DNA from 3 places in the Microbispora sp. CA-102843 genome. Region 1 is predicted to be linked to each of the others. Evidence: riboswitches for the same ligand, from Rfam matches in the RefSeq annotation. Region 1 holds a riboswitch; each other region holds the start of a gene.
The links. A riboswitch is a leader RNA that binds a small molecule or an ion and turns the genes downstream of it on or off. The one in region 1 is predicted to bind cobalamin.
Positions count from the first base shown of each region.

Region 2: another riboswitch for cobalamin. It lies ahead of ACQEVJ_RS45300 (ribonucleoside-diphosphate reductase subunit alpha); the one in region 1 lies ahead of ACQEVJ_RS21150 (cobyric acid synthase).
Region 3: another riboswitch for cobalamin. It lies ahead of ACQEVJ_RS45325 (ABC transporter substrate-binding protein); the one in region 1 lies ahead of ACQEVJ_RS21150 (cobyric acid synthase).

Region 1 is NZ_JBNJNF010000001.1:4,577,365-4,580,591, forward strand. Features, by position in the region: gene ACQEVJ_RS21145 (histidine phosphatase family protein) at 1-99, opposite strand, end outside; gene ACQEVJ_RS21150 (cobyric acid synthase) at 99-1,586, opposite strand; cobalamin riboswitch at 1,700-1,823, opposite strand; gene ACQEVJ_RS21155 (serine/threonine-protein kinase) at 1,886-3,227, opposite strand, start outside.
Region 2 is NZ_JBNJNF010000001.1:9,687,971-9,691,197, reverse strand. Features, by position in the region: gene ACQEVJ_RS45300 (ribonucleoside-diphosphate reductase subunit alpha) at 1-1,667, opposite strand, end outside; cobalamin riboswitch at 1,802-2,027, opposite strand; gene ACQEVJ_RS45295 ((R)-mandelonitrile lyase) at 2,157-2,558, opposite strand; gene ACQEVJ_RS45290 (zinc-dependent alcohol dehydrogenase family protein) at 2,584-3,227, opposite strand, start outside.
Region 3 is NZ_JBNJNF010000001.1:9,696,391-9,699,617, forward strand. Features, by position in the region: gene ACQEVJ_RS45320 (iron chelate uptake ABC transporter family permease subunit) at 1-221, opposite strand, end outside; gene ACQEVJ_RS45325 (ABC transporter substrate-binding protein) at 218-1,435, opposite strand; cobalamin riboswitch at 1,667-1,851, opposite strand; gene metE (5-methyltetrahydropteroyltriglutamate--homocysteine S-methyltransferase) at 1,917-3,227, opposite strand, start outside.

The DNA.
Region 1 (3,227 bases):
GGCGGCGGCCTGGGCCAGCCCCGACGGATCGCCCTCCTCCGGCGCGGGGAAACAGGCGCGCCGCGTGCCCGGCGTCCCCGCCTGGCGGATGATCAGCATCAGACCGCACCGGGCGGCAGGGTCGGCAGGCCCGGCGTGGGCCCACTCTCGATGAGCGAGACCAGTGCGTCGGTATCGACGTTCCGCTCAACGAGGTCCCCGAGCGCGTCCAGCCGCGCCTCCCGCAGCCGCGCGAACGACAGCGACGGGTCGCCCTGGAACTCCCGCCCCGCCGCCCGCGCCACCTCCCCGAGGAAGGCTCGCCGGAACCCGTCGTTCTCCAGCGCGCCGTGCCAGGTCGTGCCCCACACGTTTCCGGCGCGGCACCCGTCGAGGAACGGCTCACCGCCGTCGCGGGTGACGATCCCGTGGTGGATCTCGTACGCGCGTATTGGATGCCCGTAGCCCTCGCCGACCGGCCGCCCGAGCGTCTTCTCCGTCCCGAACACGACGTCGGCGGGGAGCAGCCCCAGGCCGGGCACCGTGCCCGCGCCGGACTCCACATGGTCGGTGATGGTGCGGGCGAGCATCTGGTACCCACCGCAGATCCCCAGCACCGGACCCGTCCTGCGGGCGACGAGGTCGGCGATGCCGGTGTCGCGCAGCCAGGCCAGATCGTGCACCGTGGCTCGCGAGCCCGGCAGAACCAGCAGGTCGGCGTCGGCGCAGGCGGCGGGTGACGTGGCGAAGCCGACCGTGACCCCCGGCTCGGCGGCCAGTGCGTCCACGTCGGTGAAGTTGGAGATGCGCGGATAGCGCACGACGGTCACCCGCAACGCGCCGTCAACCGCCGCGCTCCCCGTGTCGACGGGCCGGTTGTCGAGCGACAGCGAGTCCTCGACATCCATCCAAAGCCCGTCGAGCCACGGCACAACCCCGTAGACCCGGCGTCCGGTCAGCCCTTCGATCATGTCCAGCCCAGGCGCGAGCAGCTCTCGCGCGCCCCGGAACTTGTTCACAATAAAACCGGAAATATGCGCCTGGTCGGCGGCGTCGAGCAGGGCGACCGTGCCGTACAGGTGCGCGAAGACGCCGCCGCGGTCGATGTCGCCCACGACGAGCACAGGCAGCCCGACGGCTCTGGCCAGCCCCATGTTCGCGATGTCCCCGGCCCGGAGGTTGATCTCGGCAGGTGACCCCGCCCCCTCGCAGACCACCACGTCGAACTCGTCGGCCAGCCGCCGGTACGACTCCACGGCGATCGCGCGCAGCTCGTCGCGGCGCGCGCGGTATTCCAGGGCGTCCACGTCCGCGATCGGCCTTCCGCGCACGACGACCTGGCTGCGGCGGTCGCTGCCCGGCTTGAGCAGGATCGGGTTCATGTCGGCCGTCGGCTCCAGCCCGCAGGCGGCCGCCTGCACGGCCTGCGCCCGTCCGATCTCCGCGCCGTCGGCGGTGACGTAGGAGTTCAGTGACATGTTCTGCGCCTTGAACGGCGCGACCCGTACGCCGCGGCGGGCCAGCCACCGGCACAGGCCGGCCACCAGCACGCTCTTCCCCGCGTCGGAGGTGGTGCCCGCGACGAGCAGGCCGCCGCCGGCCGCCACGTCAGGCGGTGGAGCGCGAAACCGGCAGTGAGGCGCGTCTGCGCAGGCCTGTCCGGGCCATGGCATGTCCCCCCTGGGGGTGTCCGCGCCCCCGGTAGAAGGTCCGACGGCCGGAGTATCCTGGCTCCCGGATCGGCGCTTCCCCCAGCCTTCCCGCCCGTGCTGGGCAGTGGCGTGGGTGAGGGTCGCTCCCCGGTGACAGTGGCGGGACCGCGCCGGATTCACACCGGCTTCCTCCGCGTCCGTCGCTTACGGTGGTCAACATACACCTCGGTGTCAGATATGCCGCAAGTGGGGCGCTACGTGCGCTTGAGTGTGGCGATCATGTAGAACGGCTCGTTCTTCGTCCACTTGTTCTCGCCGTGCCCGTTGTAGTCGAACGTCATCGTCCCGTTGTCGTGGACCGTCAGGTAGATCGTGCCGTTGCGGACGCAGTTGCCCCGCATCGACACCCGCTTCAGCCGCACCGTCGTCCCGCTGACCACCTGAAGCCTGGACGTGCCCACGCACCGGTAGTCGACGAATTGCTCGGTGACGGTGCTGCCGCTCTTCGGCACAGTCAGCACGAGCGTGTCGTACGCGCCGGGCTGGTAGTCCACCCTGCCGCGCCACACGCCCGCGAAGCGTGCGGTGAAGCGCAGGGGCTCGCGCGCGGCGGGCGTCCGGCTGGGAGAGGGACTGGTTGACGGGCTGGGTGAGGGATGGGGACCCGCCGCCGGAGTGAGCGTGACGGCGGCGACCGCCGTGTGCCGCGCGTCACCGCCGGCGGCGCCTTCGGACGGCAGCACGGACAGCAGCACGCCCCCCGTCGTCGCGGCCGCGAGCGTGACCGCCGCCCCCGCGAGCAGCCCCCGGCGGCGGCCGGCGCCGTGCCGTGCGGGGACGGTGTCCGGCCCCTGATACGCGGGAGGCCGTGTGGCGGCGAGCACGCCCGGGACGTCCCCGGAGGTCCCCTCCGGAACCGCGCCGAGCAGCCGCATCGTGAGGTCGAGGATGCCCGGGCGCTCCGCGGGGTTCTTGCGCAGGGCCAGCGCGACGATGGAGCGCAACGGCTCTTCCAGGTCGCCGAGGTCGGGCTCCTTTGTGAGCACGCGGTTCAGCACGGCGGGCAGCGCGTCGTCGCCGAACGGCGGCCTGCCGGTGGCGGCGAACACCATCACGCAGCCCCACGCGAACACGTCCCAGGCGGGCGCGGGCGGCTCGCCGGCGATCTGCTCGGGCGCCATGTAGGCGGGCGTGCCGACCATGCTGCCGCTCGCCGTGGTCGCGCCGAGATGGCGGGCGACCCCGAAGTCGACGACCCTCGGGCCGTCGGACCCCAGCAGCACGTTGGCGGGCTTGAAGTCGCGATGGACGATCCCGGCCTGGTGCACGGCGGCGAGTGCGGTCGCGGTCGCCACGGCCAGCCGGTGCAGCGCGGGCCCCGACCGCCGTCCCGCCTGCTGCAGCGAGGGGCCCTCCACGTACTCGCTCACGACGTAGGGCCGCGGGCCGTCGAGGTCGAAGTCGAGGACCCGGGCCACGCAGAACTGCGCGACCCGCCGCGCGGCGGCGATCTCCCGCGCGAAGCGGCGGCGGGCGTCCTCATCCCCCGACCAGCCCTCATGCAGCAGCTTGACCGCCACGGGCGTGCCCTCGGCC
Region 2 (3,227 bases), 5.1 Mb from region 1:
ATGCGGGTGGACAGGTCCTTCGCGTCGGGGGAGTCGAACGGCATCCGCAGCGCGAAGAAGACGTCCTGGAGGCCCATCACGCCGAGGCCGACCGGCCGCCAGCGGGGGTTGCTGGCCGCGGCCTGCGGGCTCGGGTAGTAGTTGATGTCGATGACGCGGTCGAGGAAGGTGACCGCGGTGCGCACCGTGGCGCGCAGCCGCTCCCAGTCCATCTCGCTTCCGGCAGGGTGCGTGGCGAGGTGCGCGGCGAGGTTGACCGAACCGAGGTTGCACACGGCGGTCTCCGTGTCGCCGGACACCTCGATGATCTCCGTGCACAGGTTGGACAGGTGCACCACGTTGCCGGACTCGGCGGTCTGGTTGCACAGCCGGTTGGACGCGTCCTTGAAGGCCATCCAGCCGTTGCCGGTCTGGGCCAGCGTGCGCATCATCTTGCCGTACAGGTCCCTGGCCTTGACCTGACGGACGTACCGGCCGGCGGCCTCGGCGGCGCGGTAGGCGGCGTCGAAGTCCTCTCCCCACAGGTCGGGCAGCTCCGGGACCTCGTTCGGGTCGAACAGCGACCACATCGCGTCGGCTTCGACCCGGCGCATGAACTCGTCCGGGATCCAGTTGGCGAGGTTGAGGTTGTGGGTGCGGCGGGCGTCCTCGCCGGTGTTGTCACGCAGTTCGAGGAATTCCTCGATGTCGGGGTGCCAGGTCTCCAGATAGACGCAGGCGGCGCCCTTGCGGCGGCCGCCCTGGTTGACGGCGGCCACCGACGCGTCGAGAGTCCGCAGCCACGGCACGATGCCGTTGGAGTGCCCGTTGGTGCCCCGGATGAGCGCTCCCCGCGAACGCACCCGCGACCAGGAGATGCCGATCCCTCCGGCGAACTTCGACAGCTGCGCCACCTGTGCGTACCGCTCATAGATCGAGCCCAGCTCGTCGCGGGGGGAATCGACCAGGTAGCAGGAGGACATCTGGGTGTGGCGCGTCCCCGAGTTGAACAAGGTCGGCGAACTGGGGAGGTAGGCCAGCGACGACATCAGCCGGTAGAAGCCGATCGCCTCGGCCGGCGTGGTCGCCAGGCCGCACGCCACGCGCAGCAGCCAGTACTGCGGGGTCTCCAGCACCAGCCGGGTGGAGGGATGGCGCAGCAGGTAACGGTCGTACACCGTGCGCAGGCCGAAGTACTCGAACCGGAGGTCGCCCCTGAGGTCGATCGCGTCGTCGAGTTTGCGGGCGTTCGCGGCCACGAAGTCGGCCGTGGCGTCGCCGATCAGCCCCTGCGCGTGCCCGAGCCGGATCGCCTGGCTGAAGGAGGCCACCCCCTGGCCTCGGACCTCCTTGTCGATGTACCCGGCCAGCAGCCTGGCGGCCAGCCGCGAGTACTGCGGCTCCTCGCCGATCATCTCCGCCGCGGTCTGGATCGACAGCCGATCAAGCTCGGCGGTGGTGGCCCCGTCGTACAGGCCGCTGATCGTCTTTGTCGCCACGCGAAGCGGATCGATGTCGGCGAGATCGTCCGCGCAGCGCTCCACAGCTCGGACGATCTTGTTGACGTCGACCGGCTCGCTCGCCCCGTTGCGCTTGCGTACGTGCATCTGCACCCGTCGCGGCATGGAAACCTGCCGCTCGGCGTCCACCGACGACACCCCGTCCGGTGACACCCCTGTGACCGTCACAGCTCTCTCCTCGCGAACTCGGTCCCCAAGGCCCGAGACAGCGCGCAGGAGGCATTCCGGCGAGCATGCGAAAGCGGCGCGCCAGAGCCATCGGCCGTCCCGCGCGGCCTCCGACCGGCCGCACACCCATTCACTCGGTGTACGGCGCGCTGGCAGGTCTTCGGACTCGTGGGCGGCGCGGCCATATCGCCGCTTTGCCTACTGGTTGTCGCTTCCCGGATCGCCCGTAGGCCGGATCCAGTGCATGTGACAACGGTCGTTCCCACTCACCGCTGCGGGGCAGTCCCGGACTCGCACCGGGTTCCCTCTTGCCTCGGCCGTCCTGGATGGACGGCCGAACCAGCTGCAGCGACCACCATATATAGGGGGCTGAGAAAAGTCACACCCAACATGTCGCGTCACAGTGGTTACGCGCCCTTTGTGTGCCCAGTGGCGGAGCCACCGCTGCCCTCGGGTTGTGATCTCGGAACCCGGACACGGTCGCAGAGGTCAGGGGCGGGCGCTGACGCGCGGGCCGGTGTATTCGGCGTCGGTGACGTGGTCGAGCCAGGAGACGTCGTCGGTCTCCCACAGCGCCAGATGGACCATGAACCGGTCGGGTGCGGCGCCGTGCCAGTGCTCCTCACCCGGAGGCGTCCAGATCACGTCGCCGGGGTGGGCCTGGAGGATCTCGCCGCCGCGAGACTGGATCAGGGCGACGCCCTCGACGATGTAGAGGGTCTGCCCCAAGCCGTGGGAGTGCCAGGCGGTGCGCGCGCCGGGTGCGAACCGGACGATGTTCGCCCGCGCCCGGGACGGCTCCTCGCCCCGGTAGATCACGTCCGCCCAGGCGTCGCCGGTGAACCACCGCGCGGGCAGCTTTCCGGTCGGGGGCCGCTTCACGATCTCCATTTCTTCTCCTTCATCGGTGTAGGGATCACACGCGCAGCAGGGCCTTGACGGCGCGGCGCTCGTCCATGGCCTTGTAGGCGTCCGCGGCCCGGTCGAGCGGGAGGTGGAGGTCGAAGACCTTGCCGGGGTCGATCCTGCGGTTCCAGATCAGGTCGATCAGGTCGGGCAGGTACTGGCGCACCGGGGCCGGGCCGCCGTGCAGGTGGACGTGGGAGAAGAACAGCTCCGTGCCGTCCAGTACGACACCGTGGGCCACTCCCACGTAACCGACGTGCCCGCCCGGGCGGGTGGAGCGGATGGCCTGCAGCATCGACTCCTGGGTGCCGACCGCCTCGACGACCGAGTGCGCGCCCAGCCCGCCGGTCAGCTCCTTGATCCTCGCCACGCCGTCGTCGCCGCGCTCGGTGACGATGTCGGTCGCCCCGAACTCCAGGGCGAGCTTCTGCCGCGGCTCGTGGCGGCTCATGGCGATGATCCGCTCCGCACCGAGCTGCTTGGCCGCCAGCACCGCGAGCAGGCCGACGGCGCCGTCGCCGACGACCGCCACCGTCTTGCCGGGGCCGGCCTGGGCGGCCACCGCGCCGAACCAGCCGGTGCCGAGCACGTCGGACGCGGCCAGGAAGCTCGGGATCAGGTCGTCGCCGGGGACCTCCGGCGTCGCGACGAGCG
Region 3 (3,227 bases), 5.1 Mb from region 1:
ATCGCACGCGGAAGCCGTACCGTCCAGATGATCTCGCGTACGGCGGGGTCGGCCGAGCCGTCGCGCAGCAGCGCGGGCAGCGCCCGGGACAGGGGGATCGAGGTGGAGCCGAGCGTGACGGCCAGCGCGAACGCGACCGGCACCGCCAGCGCCAGGATCGACAGGACCACCGCCCGGCGGCGGTGCGCCGCCGGGACAGCCGTCAGTGCCGCCGCGGTCAACTGGTCATCTTCTGGTAGAAGGTGAACTCGTGGCCCGGGGCGAGGTCGGGATGCAGGATCGCCACCAGGTCGCCGAGGATCAGATCGGGCCGGGCGACGCCGCGCTCCCAGTAGTCGTTGCCGCCGCCCGGGCCCATGGTCTTGTTGGCCGACCACACCTCGCCCGTCTCGAAGGCGGAGAACTTGGCGTAGCGGGCGTCGGACTTCTCCACGTCCGCCAGGGACTTCCACTCGTTGACCTGGGCCAGCCAGACCTTCGCGTCCTTGGCCTTGGCCAGCACCGCCTCCAGGTCCAGCGTGGTGCTGCCGGAGCCGGAGGCGTCCGCCCACGCGTAGATCCCGCCGGCGTCCTTGATCAGCCCGGCCACGTAGCTGCCGCCGTTGGGCATCGACCACTGGCCCTGGTACATCTGGCCGGGCAGCACGGTGACCGGCGTGGCCGCCTTGGCCTTGGCCGCCAGCGCCGTGTAGTCGGACTCGATCTTCCCGAACACCTCGTTCGCCCTGGCCTCGGTGCCGGTGAGCGCGGCCATCAGCCTGATCCACTCGGCGCGCCCCAGCGCGGTGGACTCCAGCCACTCGGCGTTGGCGACCACCTTGATCCCGGCCTGGCGCAGGGGACCGTACGCCTTGTCCTCGGTGCCCTGCGTCATCAGCACGTCGGGCTTGGCGCCGATCACCTTCTCGGTGTCGACCTCCTGCCCGGAGGCGTACTCGGTGACCGCACCGGACTTCACCCGCTCCAGCACCTCCGGGGAGGTGATGTAGCCGGCCGAGGCGACCCCCTTGAGCCGGTCCAGCACACCCAGTTCGGTGATGAACGGCAGGTGCGTGGTCGAGGCGGAGTAGAGCGACTCGATGGGTGTCTCGATCGTCACCGCGCCCGCGAGTTCGCCCGACAACTGGGGGGCGGGCGTGCCGCAGCGCACCAGCACGTACGTCTCCGGCTTGGCGTTGGGGGCGGGCTGCTTGACCGTGACGACCTGGTAGTTCTTCGCGTACGTCAGGGTGAAGTTGGTGGCGTGCCTCAGGGTCTGCTTGACCGGGAAGTAGTCCGTGTTCGCGTCGTAGGAGGTGACGCAGCGGCTGTCGGCCGTCGCCGCGCCCGTGGCGGGCGACGCGGATGGTTCGGTGCCACCGCAGGCGGCCGTGGTGAGAAGGATCGCGGGTAGGACGGCGAGCAACGCGCCGCCGATCGGGCGGGGGATACCCATCGGTGGTCTCCTGTGAACGGGCCGCGACCGCCGTTCCTCGACAGCGTGACGCGGCGAGCGAGGAGCCGGATCACCACGAGAGCCCGGCACGGCGGCGGGTTTCACGACCGTCAGGCATGAAACAGCCGCCCGGGAAGCCGGTAGCCGTGCCGCGGGCAGGGAGAAGGGCGTCACGCCGGTTGCATGGCATGGCGACCACCGTCCTCTCTTGGGGAGATCCGCCCCAATTTCATCGAGGAGGCGACCGCGTGAGTCTCCTGGCTCTCGGGTCGAAGCTCGCCCCTGCCTTCCCACCCGCGTGCGGGCAGTGGCGTCGTCGGGGTTCGCTCGCCGATCACAGTGGCGGGACCGCGCCGGATTCACACCGGCTTCCTCGTTCCGCCGTCGCCTTCACGACCATGGTCGCATACGACGCATGCGCAACCGCAGTCGGGTGATCCCGGTCCGGCACGGTGTTCAGCCGTGCCGGACCGGGGACGTGTCAGGCCCGCGGGTGGTCGGCCACTTCGGCACGGATCTCGCGAGCGGCCGTGACGAGGTTCTCCAGCGAACGGCGGACCTCGGCCCAGCCGCGGGTCTTCAGGCCGCAGTCGGGGTTGGCCCACAACCGACCGGCCGGGATGGCCTCCAGGCCCGTACGCAGCAGGGACACCAGCTCCTCGCTCCCCGGCACTCGGGGGGAGTGGATGTCGTAGACCCCTGGCCCGACCTCGCGCGGATACCCGGCCTCGGCCAGCTCATGGGCCACCTGCATGTGCGAGCGGGCGGCCTCCAGGCTGATCACGTCCGCGTCGAGATCTTCGATCGCCGCGAGGATCTCACCGAACTCCGCGTAGCACATGTGGGTGTGGATCTGCGTCTCCGGCCGTACCCCTGCCGTGGCCAGCCGGAACGCCTCGGTAGCCCAGCTCAGGTAGGCGGGCCGTTCCGCGGCCCGCAGCGGCAGCGTCTCGCGCAGGGCGGGCTCGTCCACCTGGATCACGGCGACACCGGCCGCCTCCAGGTCGGCGACCTCGTCGCGCAGCGCCAGCGCCACCTGGCGGGCGGTGTCGCCGAGCGGCTGGTCGTCGCGGACGAAGGACCAGGCCAGCATCGTGACAGGGCCGGTGAGCATGCCCTTCACCGGCCGGCTGGTCTGCGACTGGGCGTACCGGGTCCAGCGCAGGGTCATCGGCTCGGGGCGGGAGATGTCCCCGGCCAGGATCGGCGGCCGGACGTAACGCGTGCCGTAGGACTGCACCCAGCCGTGCCGGGTGGCGATGTACCCGTCGAGCCGCTCGGCGAAGTACTGGACCATGTCGTTGCGCTCGGGCTCCCCGTGCACCAGGACGTCCAGGCCGGCCTTCTCCTGGAAGGCGAGGACCTCGCGGATCTCGGCCGCGATCCGCTCGTCGTAGGCGTCCCGGTCGATGCGCCCCGCCAGCAGGTCGGCGCGGGCGGTCCGCAGCTCGGCGGTCTGCGGGAAGGAGCCGATGGTGGTGGTCGGCACCAGCGGCAGCTCCAGCCGGGCGCGTTGTGCCCGCGCCCGTTCGGCGTACGGCTGGGCGCGCCGGACGTCCTGCGGTGTCACGGCCGCCGCGCGGGCGCGTACGGCCGGGTTGCGGGTGAGGGTGGAGGTCGCCCGGGACTCGAGCGCCGCCCGGTTGTCGGCGAGGTCGGCGGCGATGGCGCGGGTGCCCCGCGTCAGACCCCGGGTGAGCGTGACGATCTCCGCGGTCTTCTGCCGGGCGAAGGCGAGCCATGGGGTGATCTCGGGGTCGATCTCGGTCTCGACGGCGACGTCCAGCGGAAC